DNA from 2 places in the Isoptericola sp. F-RaC21 genome. Region 2 is predicted to be linked to the other one. Evidence: riboswitches for the same ligand, from Rfam matches in the RefSeq annotation. Region 2 holds a riboswitch; the other holds the start of a gene.

Region 1 (7,439 bases), on a different contig from region 2:
AGTTCCGAAGTCCCCGCGCGGCAGCCCCGCGCGACAACAGAAGGTGAGCTCACACGTGGTCGTCATCGCCGTCGACGGTCCCTCCGGGTCCGGCAAGTCCAGCGTCTCGAAGGCGGTGGCGGCCCGGCTGGGGCTCGCCTACCTCGACACGGGCGCGATGTACCGGGCCGCGACGCTGTGGTGCGTCGACGGCGGCACGGACCTCGCCGACCAGGCGGCGGTGGCCGACTCCGTGCGCGCCATGCCACTGGAGATGGGGGTCGACCCCGCCGCCCCGACCGTGCACCTGGGCGGCCGGGACGTCGCCGCCGCGATCCGCACCACCGAGGTCTCCACGGCGGTCTCGCAGGTGGCGACCAACCTCGAGGTCCGCGCCGAGCTGCGGCGCCGGCAGCGCGCCGTGATCGAGACCGAGAGCGCCCCCGGCGGCTTCTCAGGCGGCAAGGGCATCGTCGCGGAGGGCCGCGACATCACGACCGTCGTCGCCCCCGACGCCGACGCCCGCGTGCTGCTCACCGCGAGCGAGGAGGCTCGCCTGCGTCGCCGCTCCCTCGAGGTGCACGGCGCCGCGGACGAGTCGGCCGTCGAGGCGACGCGCGACCAGGTGCTGCGCCGCGACCGCGACGACGCGACCGTGAGCCAGTTCCAGGTGGCCGCCGACGGCGTCGCCACCGTCGACTCCTCCGAGCTCGACTTCGACCAGACGGTCGACGCCGTCCTCGCGGTGGTCGCCCAGGTCACGGCCTGACGCCCGGAGGCGGCGCCCTCCGGGGCGCGTCCGTCGCACGAGACCGTCGTCACCGCGGGGTGACGGCGGTCTCGTTCGTGACACGCGTCCGGTGCTGGGAGAATGGTCACCATGACCTCTCCCGCCGACGGCTCCGTGCCCGCTGCCGAGCCCACCGACGACCCCACCGCAGCCCCCGGCGCCGAGCCCGCCGAGGAGCGTGCGGGCGAGACCGCGCGGGACGCCGTGGCGGAGGTCCTCGGGTCCGACGGCGACGACGAGGCGCGCGAGCGCGCGCTGCGGGCCGGGCTGGAGGACTTCGAGCTCGACGAGGCCGACCGGGCCCTGCTGGACGCCGAGTGGGACGAGGAGGGGTTCGGCCCGGGCGAGGCGCCGCTGCCGGTGCTCGCCGTCGTCGGCCGCCCCAACGTCGGCAAGTCGACCCTCGTGAACCGTATCCTCGGGCGCCGCGAGGCCGTCGTCGAGGACACGCCGGGCGTCACCCGCGACCGCGTGAGCTACCCCGGCGAGTGGGCCGGACGGGAGTTCACGCTGGTGGACACCGGCGGCTGGGAGGTCGACGTCGCCGGCATCGAGTCGAAGGTCGCCGAGCAGGCGGAGGTCGCGGTCGAGCTCGCCGACGCCGTGATCTTCGTCGTCGACTCCACGGTGGGCGCGACGTCGACCGACGAGCGCGTCGTGGAGCTGCTGCGCCGCTCCGGCAAGCCGGTCGTGCTGTGCGCCAACAAGGTGGACGGCCCGTCCGGCGAGGCCGACGCCGCGTACCTCTGGTCGCTCGGCCTGGGCGAGCCGCACCCCGTGTCCGCGCTGCACGGCCGCGGCACGGGCGACCTGCTCGACGCCGCGATGAAGGTGCTCCCCGAGGTCTCCGAGCACGGGGAGCTGCGGCCGGCCGGCCCGCGGCGGGTGGCCCTCGTGGGGCGTCCGAACGTCGGCAAGTCGTCGCTGCTGAACAAGATCGCGGGTGCCCAGCGCGTCGTCGTCGACGAGACCGCGGGCACCACCCGCGACCCGGTCGACGAGCTCGTCGAGATCAAGGGCGTGCCCTACTGGTTCGTCGACACGGCCGGCATCCGCCGCCGCGTGCACCAGACGCGTGGCGCGGACTTCTACGCCTCGCTGCGCACGCAGGCGGCGATCGAGAAGGCCGAGGTCGCCGTCGTGCTCGTCGACGCCTCGCAGCCGATGACCGAGCAGGACACGCGCGTCATCTCGCAGGCCGTCGACGCCGGGCGTGCGCTCGTCATCGCGTACAACAAGTGGGACCTCATGGACGACGACCGTCGCCCGTACCTCGAGCGCGAGATCGAGAAGGACCTGGTGCAGGTGCAGTGGGCGCCGCGCGTCAACGTCTCGGCCCGCACCGGCTGGCACACCGACAAGCTGACGCGCGCGCTCGAGACGTCGCTGGAGTCGTGGGATACCCGCATCCCGACCGGCCGCCTCAACGCGTTCCTCGGCGAGCTGGTGGCCGCGCACCCGCACCCGCTGCGCGGCGGCAAGCAGCCGCGCATCCTGTTCGGCACGCAGGCCTCGACCCGGCCGCCCCGGTTCGTGATCTTCGCGACCGGCTTCCTCGAGGCCGGGTACCGCCGGTTCATCGAGCGCCGCCTGCGCGAGACGTTCGGCTTCGAGGGGTCGCCCATCGAGATCAGCGTCCGCGTGCGGGAGAAGCGGCGGCGCTGAGCGGCCCGTGACCGGATGAGGAGCCGCCGATGAGCACCGCCCCGCTCGCGCGCCGTGGCCGCCTGCTGCGCCTCGGCGCGGCCCGCGACACGTCCGCCGTGCGCCACCTGGTGACGTTCCTCGTCGTGACCGTGGCGACGGTGCTGGTGACGCGGTTCCTCCTCGCCGCCTCCGGGTACCCGCAGGTGGGCGGGGGCGGGCTGCACGTGGCGCACGTCCTGTGGGGCGGGCTCGGCATGGCGCTCGCGGTGGTGGTGCTGCTGTCGTTCGTCGGCCCCGCCCCGCGGTCGCTGGGCGCGGTGCTCGGCGGGGTGGGCTTCGGGCTCTTCGTCGACGAGATCGGCAAGTTCGTCACGTCCGACAACGACTACTTCTACGCGCCGACGGCGGCGCTCATCTACGCCGTCGTGGTGGTGCTCGTGCTGCTCGTCGAGGCCCTGCACGGCCGACGGGCGCACCATCCCGCGGAGTACCTCGCGGTCGCGACGGACCGCGCGGTGGCCGGGGTGGCGGGCGGCTTCACCGACGCGGAGCGCGAGGAGGCGCGGACGCTGGCGCAGCGCGGACGCGGCGAGCCCGCCGCCGGTGAGGTGGCCGCGCTGGTCGAGGCGGTCCCGCGGGACGACGTGAGCGTGCCGGACCCCGTGCGCGCCCTCGTGCGCCGGGCCTCGGCGTGGTTCGCCGGCGCGATGGAGCACCGCTGGGCGGCCGCCGTCGTGACGGTCGCCGTGCTCGGGACCGCGGCCGGCTCGCTGGTCGTCGGCGTGCGTGTGCTGACCGGTGGCGTGGACGTGCCGACGTGGGTCGGGGCGGGCATCGTCGTGGCCGTCGCGGTCACGGTGGCCTGCGTGGTGACGGGCGTCGTGGTCGGGCGCGGCGATCACCGCGCCGGGGCCGTGTGGGTGCGCCGCGGCGTCCTCGTCAGCCTGCTGGTGACGCAGCTGCTCGCGTTCCGGGCCGTGCAGTGGGTGGCGGTCGCCGGACTGGTCGTGGACCTGCTCGTGCTGGCCGCGCTGGGGGTGGCGCTCGGCCGTGACGACGAGCGCCGCACCGCCCGCTCGCTCGCACGATGACCGCCGTCGCGACGGCGCGTGGGCGGGCCTAGGGTCGGTGGCGTGATCACGCGCGACGAGCTGGACCGGCGCTCGGGCGCCGCCGGCGGTGGCGACGACCGGAACCTCCCGCTCCTCACCCTGGCCGAGTTCTTCGACGGCAACGACGACGAGGAGTCCCTCGCCCCGAACCAGTGGGGCGAGGGCCGGCCGCCGCTCGCGGACGTCCGGAGGCGGCTGGAGCACCTCGCTGCGCACGACGGGGTCGCCTGGGTGCGGGTCGAGCTGCACGAGGAGTCCGTCGAGGACGGAGTCGACTGGATCGCGGCGGAGGCGGTCGCCGTCTGCACGACGCTGGTGCCGGAGGAGGTCGAGGACCTCGTCGGCGCGGACGAGCTGCAGGCCGACGGCGTGGTCGCGGGCTACGTCTACCCGGAGGACTGGTTCAGCGAGGTCCCCGAGGTGCCCGAGGGGCACCGGGTGCTGTCCCTCGTCTGGGACTGACCTGCCGTCGCGCGGCATGCGGTGAGGTGTGCGGTGAGACGTGCGCCACTCGGGCTTGCCAGGATCGGGCGTCGCGTGTCACGGTCGGCGGTGACGAGCGAGAAGCTCGCGTGCTCTGGGGTCGGTGAAATTCCGAGCCGGCGGTGAAAGTCCGCGACCCGGTCACAGCCTGTGACCGGTTGACCAGGTGGAACTCCTGGACCGACGGTCAAAGTCCGGATGGGAAGCGCACGCGACGGCTCCCCGTCCGGTTCGTTCCCGACCCTCGTGGGCCGGGCCCACCCGCCGTGGTGGTCGACGGCCGGCCGGCGCGAGCACGTCCGACCCCGCCTTCCTGCCCCGGGGTCCGCGACCGGACGGACAGGGGCAGGACGGATGAGTGCCACGACGGCGGAGCGCGCCGCGATGCGGCGCGCGCTCGAGCTGGCCGCGCAGGTCCCGGCGAGAGGACCGAACCCGCGCGTCGGGTGCGTGCTCCTCGACGCCGACGGCACGACGGTCGCCGAGGGCTTCCATCGCGGCGCCGGCACGCCCCACGCCGAGGTCGAGGCGCTACGACGCGCCGTCGAGGCACGCGGACCGGGTGCCTCGCGCGGGGCCACCGCCGTCGTCACGCTCGAGCCCTGCAACCACCACGGCCGCACCGGGCCCTGCGTCGACGCCCTGCTGGCCGCCGGCGTCGCGCGCGTCGTGCACGCCCAGCACGACCCCAACCCCGCCGCGTCGGGCGGCGCCGCGCGCCTGCGCGCCGCGGGCGTCGAGGTGGTCGGCGGCGTCCTGGCCGACGACGCGCGCGCCCTCAACGCCACCTGGACCCGCGCGCTGGAGCTCGGCCGTCCCGTCGTCACCTGGAAGCTCGCGAGCACGCTCGACGGGCGCTCGGCGGCGGCGGACGGCACGTCGCGGTGGATCAGCGGGCGGGCCGCTCGCCACGACGTGCACCGCCTGCGCGCCGGGGTGGACGCCGTCGTGGTCGGCACCGGCACGGCGCTCGCGGACGACCCCGACCTCACCGTGCGGCACGCGCCGCTGACCGGCCCGCAGCCCGACCGGGTCGTCGTCGGCCTGCGCGACCTGCCCGCGTCGTCCCGGCTCGCGCGGGCCGCGGCCGCCGGCGAGGCCGTGCTGCACCTGCGCACCCACGACCCGCACGAGGTGCTGGACCTGCTCTGGTACCGCGAGCACCGGCACGTGCTGCTCGAGGGCGGGCCCGCCCTCGCCGCCGCCTTCTGGCGCGCCGGGCTCGTCGACGACGTCGTCGCCTACGTCGCCCCGGTGCTGCTCGGCGTCGGCGCCTCCGCTGTCGCCGACCTCGGGATCGGCACCATCGCGGACGCCGCGCGCCTCGACCTCCTCGACGTCGCCGTCCTGCCCCGGGACCCCGACGACACCACCGACACCCCCACCGTGCGGCTGACCTTGCGGCCGCGGAAGGAGCACTGAGCCATGTTCACCGGAATCGTGGAGGAGCTCGGCACCGTCCTCGACGTGCGCGAGCACGCCGACGGCGCCCGCGTCACCGTCGCGGCCGAGCAGGTGCTCGACGGCGTCCGGCTCGGCGACTCGATCGCCGTCGACGGCTGCTGCCTGACCGTCGCGGGGACGGGCGAGTACGAGGGCAGGCCCACGTGGACCGCCGACCTCATGGCGGAGACGCTGGCACGCACCAGCCTCGGCGGGCGGCGCCCCGGCGACCCGGTCAACCTCGAGCGGGCGCTCGCGGCCGACGGGCGGTTCGGCGGGCACGTCGTGCAGGGGCACGTCGACGGTGTCGGGACGGTGCTCGCCCGCACGCCGGGCACGCAGTGGGAGGTCGTCGACGTCGCGCTGCCGCCTGAGCTGGCACGGTACGTCGTGGCGCAGGGCTCGATCGCGGTCGACGGCGTGAGCCTCACCGTGGTGAGCGCCGGTGAGGAGTCGTTCACCGTGAGCCTCATCCCCGAGACGCGCACCCGCACGACGCTCGGGTCCCGTGCCGTGGGGGAGCGGGTCAACCTCGAGGTCGACGTGCTGAGCAAGTACGTGGAGCGGCACCTGGCGTCCGGCACCGTGCACGGCCAGGTGGCGGCAGGGGCGACGCGGTGAGCGCCGTGGGACGGGTCGAGCGGGTGATCGCGGACGTCGCGGCCGGCCGCCCGGTCGTCGTCGCGGACGACGCCGACCGGGAGAACGAGGGCGACCTCATCCTGGCCGCCGACGCCGCGACCCCCGAGCTCATGGGCTTCCTGGTACGGCACACCAGCGGCCTCGTGTGCGTGGGCGTGGCGGGAGAGCAGCTCGACCGGCTGGGGCTGCCCCTCATGGTCGACGCGAACCAGGACGCCTACCGCACGGCCTACACGGTGACGGTCGACGCCGCCACGGGGGTGTCCACCGGCATCTCCGGCGCCGACCGGGCCCGCACCGCGCGCCTGCTCGCCGACCCTGCGACCGGGCCGGCGGACCTCACCCGGCCCGGGCACGTGCTGCCGTTGCGGGCGCGCCCCGGCGGCGTCCTGGAGCGGCGTGGACACACCGAGGCCGCCGTCGACCTGGCACGCCTTGCGGGGCGGGGCGAGGCCGGCGTGCTCGCGGAGCTGGTGCACGACGACGGCACGATGATGCGGCTGCCCGCGCTGACCGAGTTCGCCGCGGAGCACGAGCTCACCCTCATCAGCGTGGCCGACCTCGTCGCCTACCGGCGTGCCACGGAGATCCTGGTCGAGCGTGTCGCCGTCACGACGCTGCCGACGCGCCACGGCGACCTGACCGCCGTCGCCTACCGCGACACGCGTTCCGGCGACGAGCACGTGGCCCTGGTGGCCGGGGACCTGGAGGCGCTCGCGGACCCGGAGCGCGGGCCGGTGCTCGCGCGCGTGCACTCCGAGTGCCTCACCGGCGACGCGTTCGGCAGCCTGCGCTGCGACTGCGGGCCGCAGCTCGACGAGTCGCTGCGACGGGTCACCGAGGCAGGCCGCGGCGTGGTCGTCTACCTGCGCGGGCACGAGGGGAGGGGGATCGGCCTGGCCGCCAAGCTCGCCGCCTACGCGCTGCAGGACGACGGGCGCGACACGGTCGACGCGAACCTCGACCAGGGGCTGCCCGCGGACGCCCGCGACTACACGGCCGCCGCGCACGTGCTGCGCGACCTCGGCGTTCCGGGCGTCCGGCTCCTCACGAACAACCCGGCCAAGGTCGAGGGCCTCGCCGCCGGGGGAGCGGACGTCGTCGAGCGGCTGCCCCTCGCTCTGCCCGCCCACCCGCGCACCCTCGGCTACCTGCGCACCAAGCGCGACCGCATGGGCCACGACCTGCCGCACCTCACCGGCACCGATCCCGGTGTCGCCGACAGCCACGAGCCCACCGACCCGCACGACGACGGAGGAACGATGACGCACCACCCGCTGACCACGACCGCAGGAGCCGTCCGATGAGCGGCGCCGGCGCGCCTGCCGCCGAGCCCGTCGACT
Region 2 (7,439 bases):
GTGCCGAGGTAGTCGAGACCGTGCCGAGGTAGTTCAGAACCTGCCGAGGTAGTTCACAGCGCGGCGAGGTAGTTCAAGGCACGGCGAGGTAGTTCAAGGCACGGCGAGGTAGTTCAAGGCACGGCGAGGTAGTTCAAGGCAGCGCGAGGTAGTCCGGCCGCGAACTACCTCGGCACGGCTCGAACTACCTCGCGCTGGCTTGAACTACCTCGCCGTGCTTCGAACTACCTCGCGGGGTCCGGAACTACCTCGCGGGGTCCGGAACTACCTCGCGGGGTCCGGAACTACCTCGCGGGGTCCGGAACTACCTCGCGGGGTCCGGAACTACCTCGCGGGGTCCGGAACTCCCTCGGCAGGGCCGGAACTACCTCGCCGGGCTTTGAACTACCTCGGCGGGGAGGTCAGAGCTGCGTCGCGACCTCGCGCGCCACGAGGTCCAGGTGGTCGAGGTCGTGCAGGTCGAGCGTCTGCAGGTACACGCGCTGGATCCCCTGGTCGCGGAGGGACCCCAGCAGGTCGACGGCCTCGGAGACGGTGCCGGCGACGCCGTGCTCGCGCAGCTCGGCGGGTTCCCGGCCGATCGCCGCGGCGCGGCGCGCGAACTCGGCCTCGTCCTTGCCGACGGCGAGCACCAGCGCGACGGACTGCACGATCGAGTCGGGGGTGCGGCCGGCCTCGGCCAGCGCCTCGTTGATCACGCCGATGCGCGGGCCGACCGTGTCCAGCTCGGGGAACGCCTGGTTGTACTCGTCGCCGAACCGCGCGGCGAGGGCCGGGGTCCGCTTGGGGCCGCCGCCCCCGACGATCACGGGGATCTTCGCCTGGGCGGGCTTGGGCAGCGCCGGCGAGTCGACGAGCGTGTAGTGCTCGCCGTCGAACGAGAACGACTCGCCGACGGGCGTGCCCCACAGGCCGGTGAGGATCTCCAGCTGCTCCTCGAGGAGCCCGAACCGCCTGGCCGGGAACGGGATGCCGTACGCCTCGTGCTCGCGGGCGAACCACCCGGCACCGAGCCCGATCTCGACGCGGCCGCCGGACATCTGGTCGACCTGCGCCACCTGGATCGCGAGCACGCCGGGGTGGCGGAACGTGGCCGACGTGACGAGGGTGCCCAGGCGCACGGTCGACGTGTCGCGGGCCAGCCCGGCGAGCGTCGTCCACGCGTCGGTGGGGCCGGGCAGGCCGTCGCCGCCCATCGTCAGGTAGTGGTCGGAGCGGAAGAACGCGCTGAAGCCGAGGTCCTCGGTCGCCTTCGCGACGGCGAGCAGGTCGTCGTACGACGCACCCTGCTGGGGCTCGGTGAAGACACGCAGGTCGAGGGTCATGGTTCGCCTCTCGGGACGGAACGGTGCAGGGGCAGACGAAGGCGGGTCAGTCGAAGGCGGGGTCGCTGGTCCGCGACCGCTTCAGCTCGAAGAACTCGGGGAACGACGCGAGCGCGACCGCCCCGTCGAAGATCCGCAGCGCGTCCTCGCCGCGCGGGATGCGCGTGAGCACCGGGCCGAAGAACGCGACGCCGTCGACGTGGATCGTGGGAGTGCCGACGTCCTCGCCCACCGGCGTCATGCCGGCCTCGTGGGAGGCCGCGAGGGCGGCGTCGTAGGCGTCGGACGACGCGGCGTCTGCCAGCGACGCGGGCAGGCCGGCCTCGGCGAGCGCCTCGACGGCGACGGCGTCGTAGTCCTTCCGCCCGCCCGGGTGGATGCGCGTGCCGGCGGCGGTGTAGAAGGCGCTGAAGGCCTCCGGACCGTGCTCCGTCTGCACCGCGGCGGCGACCCGCCCGATGCCGCGCGAGGAGTCGATCTTGGCGCGGTAGTCGGCGGGGAGGTCGCGACCGGCGTTGAGCAGGTACAGGCTCATCAGCCGGAACGTGAGCCGCACGTCCCGGTGCTCCGCCACCTCCAGCGCCCAGCGCGACGTGATCCAGGCGAACGGACACAGCGGGTCGACGTAGACGTCCACGACGGGGACGGTCGCGGTGGTGGTCGAGGTCTCAGGCGCGGTGGCGGTCCCGGAAGTCACGACCGCCACCTTACCCACGCCCCGGGCACGTGTTCGCGGCGGCCGCGACGGGTAGCCTCGCAGCGTGCGCAAGGTGCGGTGGGCGAGCGTGTGGACGGTCTTCGGCGCGTGCGTCGTCGCGCTCGCGATGCTGTGGGTGGTGCTGCGCGGCAGGGTCTGGGCCTGGATCCCGTTCGTCATCGCCGCCGGGGTCGCGGTGCGCGAGATCCGGTATCTGCAACGCTCGCGCGGGCCCCGCGAGGCGGGGTTCGACGAGCGGCGGCGCACCGGCCCGGAGGACGACCGCGGCCGACGACGAGCCCGCCGCTCGGAGTAGCCTCCCAGGCATGACCGCCGTCCGGACGCACACCCACGCCCAGGCCGTCGATGCCGCGATCGACCTCTTCTCCCGGCAGGGCTACGAGCAGACCACCGTTGAGGAGATCGCCGACGCCGCGCGCGTCAGCCGTGCCACGTTCTTCCGCCGCTTCCGCTCGAAGGAGGACGTGGTCTTCGCCGACCACGAGCTGCTCCTCGAGGAGGTCGTGGTGATGCTCGCGGAGACGCGGCCCGAGGCGCGCGCGAGCGAGGAGTCCGGCCGCGCGCCCGAGCGGGCGTGGGACCCGGCCACCGACCCGTACCTCGAGGTGTGCCGCGCCGCGCGACTTGTCTTCGACCACCACGTGGGACAGCGCGAGACGTCGATCGCCCGGCACCAGCTGCTGCAGCAGGTGCCCGCGCTGCGCGACCGCGAGCTCGTCACGACCCACCGCTACGAGCGCGCCTTCACCGCCTACCTGCGCGACACCCTCCCGCCCGACCGCTCCATGACGACGATGTCGATCGCGTTCGCCGCGTCCGTCGTCGCGGTGCACAACGCGATCCTGCGCCGCTGGCTGCGCAACCCCCACCTCGACCTGCGGCCCGAGCTCGAGGAGGCGTTCGCCGACCTCCGCCGCGCCGCCATGGCGCCCTTCCCGCTCCCCGACAGCGACCCCGGGACGACCGCACCGTCCCCCGCGCCCGACGACGGCGACCAGGGCCGGACGGTCACGTCGGGCGGCGACGGCAAGCGCGTCGTCGTCACCGTGCTGGAGCCCGGCGCGGGTCCGGACGACGTGGCGCGCGCCGTCCGCGACGCGCTGGCCTGAGGGTCTCGACGGATCGACCGACGGGAATGCGCCTGTGGCATCCTGAGTTGTGCAGGACGCCGACGGGACCTCCGCCGGCGAAAGACACGCACGTACGTGCTCCGGGGTCGGTGAAATTCCGAGCCGGCGGTGACAGCCCGCGACCCGGTCTCCTCTTCCGCAAGCAGAGCGAGACCGGCTGACCTGGTGAGATTCCAGGGCCGACGGTCAAAGTCCGGATGGGAGGAAGCACGTGCGGCACGCGCCCGACAGGGCGGGTGCCGCCGGGCGTCGTGTCGCCGGCGACGGCCCTCGGGCCCGACGTCGGCGAGCGCCGACCCTCACCCCGGACGCCGCACCACGGACCGGGGAGAGTGAACGATGGACGCGATCGATGCGTTCTTCAACGCCACGCTGACCATCGGCGACCAGCACATGTCCTGGCGCGAGATCGTCGGCAACGGCTTCGGGCTGGCCTCCGCGCTCGGCGGGATGCGCCGCAAGGTGTGGGCGTGGCCCGTCGGCATCGTCGGGAACCTGCTGCTGTTCACCGTGTTCATGGGGTCCTGGTTCGGCGACACCAGCCGCGCGGACATGCTCGGCCAGGCCGGCCGCCAGGTGATGTTCCTGATCGTGTCGGTCTACGGCTGGGTGCAGTGGCGCCGGACGCAGCGCGCCGACCTCGAGGTGCGCGCAGACGGGAGGATCCCCGCCGACGGCGGCTCGGCCGTGCACCCGCAGTGGGCGTCGTGGCGCGCGCGGGTCGGCATCGTGGTCGTGATGGTGGGCGGCACGCTGCTGCTCACGCCGCTGTTCCGCGCGCTCGGCTCCTACGAGCCCGTCTGGTCCGACGCGTGGATCTTCATGGGCTCCCTCGTCGCCACGTACGGCATGGCCAAGGGCTGGGTCGAGTTCTGGCTCGTGTGGGTGGCGGTCGACGTCGTCGGGGTCCCGCTGCTCTGGTCGGCCGGGTACTACGCGACGGCGCTGATGTACGTGTTCTACGGCGCCTTCACGCTCACCGGGTTCTTCGTCTGGTGGCGCATCCACCGCCGCGAGCAGGCCACGACGACGGCCGCCGTCCCCCGGTGACGTCACCGGGGGACGGCGGCGGGCACGTCGACGCCGTCAGCCCCTGTCGTGCCGGACGAGGACGTCCTCGACGTGGGTCCGCTTGGACCGGGGCACCAGGACCTCCTGGTCGTAGTGCCCGACGGCGACGAACGAGATGAAGACCTCGTTGTCGGGGACGTCGATGATCTTGCGGATCGCGGCGTCCTTCGCGCTCCCCATCGCGGTGTTCAGGGAGCACGACCCGAGGCCCACCTGGGTCAGGCCGAGGAGCAGCGACATCATGAACAGCCCGCCGTCGACGAACGGCTGGTTGCGCTCCGGGGCGAAGAGGAAGGCGTCGAGGTCGGCCGTGACGAGCAGGAGCCGCGGGGGCATCGCGTAGCCGCTGAAGCCCCCCTGGATGTCCAGCACCGACTTGATGACGTCCGGGTCCTCGAACTGGTGCACGCGGGCGGCCTGGCGGTTGCACACCGACGGCGACTGCATCGCGATCTGCACCGCCCTGGCGACCTCCGCGTCGCTGACGGGCTCGCTGGTGAACTCCCGGACGCTGCGCCGCCCGTAGACGACGTCGAGGAAGCTGCGCTCGTCGTCCTCGGTCTCCAGGACGATCTCGCGGGTCCGCCCGGCGGGCAGGACGCCGCCCTCGGTGTGCGTGCAGTTGTCGATGAGGTCCTGCGACGCCCCCGAGAAGAGCTGGCGGAAGGCGGAGACGTCGGACTTCAGCGCCACATGCCGCTCGAAGTAGGTCTTCATCACGGCCGCGGAGGACTGCAGGTACGGGTCCTCGGTGCTGCGCCCGGCCGACAGCCAGGCGTTCATCTCCTTGGCGAGGCCGGGGACCGCGATCTTGCCGAAGCCCGCGCGGAAGTTGCTCCGGCTCAGGCCCTTCTCGATCGCGTGCGCGTGGAAGATCATCCGCGCGCGGGCACCGGCGACGTGGTCGCCCTGGCCCCCCTGGTGCGCGCGCTGGTACGAGCGCACGTGCCGCTCCTGGTCCGCGAGCGCCAGGGCCCGCGCCTGCTTGGCGAACCCGCCCTGGGCCGGCGCCTTGCCCGGCACCTTGCGCCGGGCCGACGCCGCGACGGAGGCGGGGATCTCCTGGACGGTGATGCTCCGGACCTCGGCGCCCGCCTGGCGCCCGGTGAAGTGCAGCGCCCCGAGCATGATCTGGCTGAGGCCCGGGTCGGAGACGCGGAACGTGATCGTGTCCTGACGCGCCTTGCCCGACTCCTGCCCGACGGCGACCCCGCCGGTGACCTGGAACACCGCGGTCTCGGGGTTGCGCAGGTGCAGGTTGACGGTCGCGGCGTCGGTCCGGGGCGTCCAGTCGATCGTCAGCTGGTACGCCGACCCGGGGGTCAGCGCCTCCGGCAGGTCGGCCCACACGAAGTTGCCGCGCGCCGCGCCGTCGCGCGCGACCTTGAGGCGGGTGCCGCCCCGCTTGCGCGAGACCCGCCAGGCCCGGGTGTTCGCCGTGAACTCGGGACCGTCCAGCCGGAACCTCTGGAAGGGCCGGATCGCGGCGGTGCCCGTCGAGGCGGGGTCGAGCGCGGCCTTCAGCCACTCCCGGGACGACGCGCGGCCGGTCTCGATGTAGTCGCGGGCCTTCGTGAAGTCGATCTCCCGGGTGACGTACACGTTCTCGGCGATCGTCTCGGTGGTGTCGCTCTCGAGCACGCGACGCTGGTCGCCGAAGCCGAGCGACGCCAGCAGGTTCTTGAAGCGGTCGGCCCCGCGCTTGGTGTTGTAGATCGACGAGAAGGGCTTCTCGAAGATCGCCGCGAACGCCGTGCCGTGGAAGCTGTCGGTGATCACGTAGCCGGCGTCGCGGTAGGTGCGCAGGAAGTTCTCCGGGGCGTCCTCGGCCATGATCTCGGCACGGGGCTCGTCCGCGAACAGGGCCGTCACGGCCTCCCGCCCCTCGTCGGGGTTGGGGATGACCACGATCTTCTCGAACCCGAGCTTGTCCGCGACCGCCTGGGCGACGGCCTTCTTCTGCGGGTTGGGGTCGAGGAAGAAGACCGCCAGGTACTCGCCCGCGGGCGCCACGGTCGCGGAGTCCGCGAGCTCGCTGTAGTGCTCCTGCGGCAGCAGGAACACCGGGTCCACCACCAGCGTCGCCTTGGCACCGAAGACGTCCCGCGCCGTGTCGATCGCGTACTCCTCGCGCACGGAGATCGCGGTGAACTGCTGCAGGTGGGGCGCGTGCTTCGCGACGAACGGCAGCTTGAACTTGTCGGTCCCGCGGTTGCCGAACGACGTGCCGTAGGCCACCCGGGAGTTCTTCCCGTCGACGAAGTCGAGGAACAGGTCGTCGTTGACGCGACCGATCAGCGGGTTCCACAGCTGGTCGCTGCCGACGACGAAGGTGCGTGCGACGTCGTTCAGGCGGGGCAGCTGCGAGAAGTGCTCCTGGTCGGTGTGCTCGTACCCGACGCGCCGGGCGAAGTCCATCGAGACGATGTCGGTGGGCCACTGCACCCGGTAGCCGTTGTAGCCGAGCGGCTCGTGCACCATGAGGACCGAGTGGCCGAGGCTCTCGACGGCCCGGTTGAGGCCGTAGTACGTCAGGATCGAACCGTAGTTCTTGCCGTACCACCAGCCCAGGATGGCGACGTCGTACGTCTTCTTCGGATCGGTCATGCGCTCTGTCCCTGCCTACTCAAGATTGCTGCGAAAACACTGGTGATGTGCGGGCCGAACCGGCTCAGGCGTCCTCGCGGGCGGTGTTCGCCCCGAACGTCGCGCCCCACACCTCGACCGAGGTGAACGACGGCATGGCCTGCCGGTACTGCCGGCTCAGGGGCCCCCACTGGGTGCGCAGCTGCCGGTGCAGCCGCACGGTGCGGACCAGGTAGGCGCGGAACTTCTTCGGGTCGCGCACGTACATCGAGGCGCCGGTGCCGTCGGCCGAGGTGACGACGGCGGAGTCGAGGTGCGACAGGCGCCACCACTTGGCGGCGCTCGTCGACACCCGCTCCTCCGGCACCTTGAGGGCCTCGGGCCGCACGGAGCGCAGCTGCTTCGCCATCCCGGTCAGCGCCGAGACGAGGGCCTTGCCCTTCCCGGCGGGGGCCGACGGCATCGTGCCCTTGGGTGCGGGGCGGTGGTGCCTGGTGAGCGGGAACGCGCCGGGCGTCCGCTCCACCACCGCGTCGGAGAACTTCGCGCGCAGCGCCCGCACCTCGGGCAGCGTCTTGCCGATCGTCGCGTGCAGGTGGTGGGGCCCCT

The links. Region 2 has a riboswitch for FMN ahead of pnuC (nicotinamide riboside transporter PnuC). Riboswitches for the same ligand answer to the same signal wherever they lie in the genome.
Region 1: another riboswitch for FMN. It lies ahead of ribD (bifunctional diaminohydroxyphosphoribosylaminopyrimidine deaminase/5-amino-6-(5-phosphoribosylamino)uracil reductase RibD); the one in region 2 lies ahead of pnuC (nicotinamide riboside transporter PnuC).

Annotation. Positions count from the first base shown of each region.
Region 1 is NZ_JBCFYX010000001.1:922,026-929,464, reverse strand. It holds gene cmk ((d)CMP kinase) at 44-748, shown strand; gene der (ribosome biogenesis GTPase Der) at 860-2,434, shown strand; gene AAG589_RS04345 (hypothetical protein) at 2,464-3,507, shown strand; gene AAG589_RS04340 (hypothetical protein) at 3,550-3,990, shown strand; FMN riboswitch at 4,097-4,226, shown strand; gene ribD (bifunctional diaminohydroxyphosphoribosylaminopyrimidine deaminase/5-amino-6-(5-phosphoribosylamino)uracil reductase RibD) at 4,366-5,433, shown strand; gene AAG589_RS04330 (riboflavin synthase) at 5,437-6,075, shown strand; gene AAG589_RS04325 (bifunctional 3,4-dihydroxy-2-butanone-4-phosphate synthase/GTP cyclohydrolase II) at 6,072-7,403, shown strand; gene ribH (6,7-dimethyl-8-ribityllumazine synthase) at 7,400-7,439, shown strand, end outside.
Region 2 is NZ_JBCFYX010000003.1:124,214-131,652, reverse strand. It holds gene AAG589_RS11135 (LLM class F420-dependent oxidoreductase) at 402-1,325, opposite strand; gene AAG589_RS11130 (mycothiol-dependent nitroreductase Rv2466c family protein) at 1,372-2,022, opposite strand; gene AAG589_RS11125 (hypothetical protein) at 2,087-2,338, shown strand; gene AAG589_RS11120 (TetR/AcrR family transcriptional regulator) at 2,349-3,152, shown strand; FMN riboswitch at 3,245-3,388, shown strand; gene pnuC (nicotinamide riboside transporter PnuC) at 3,513-4,223, shown strand; gene AAG589_RS11110 (polysaccharide pyruvyl transferase family protein) at 4,260-6,851, opposite strand; gene AAG589_RS11105 (glycosyltransferase) at 6,916-7,439, opposite strand, start outside.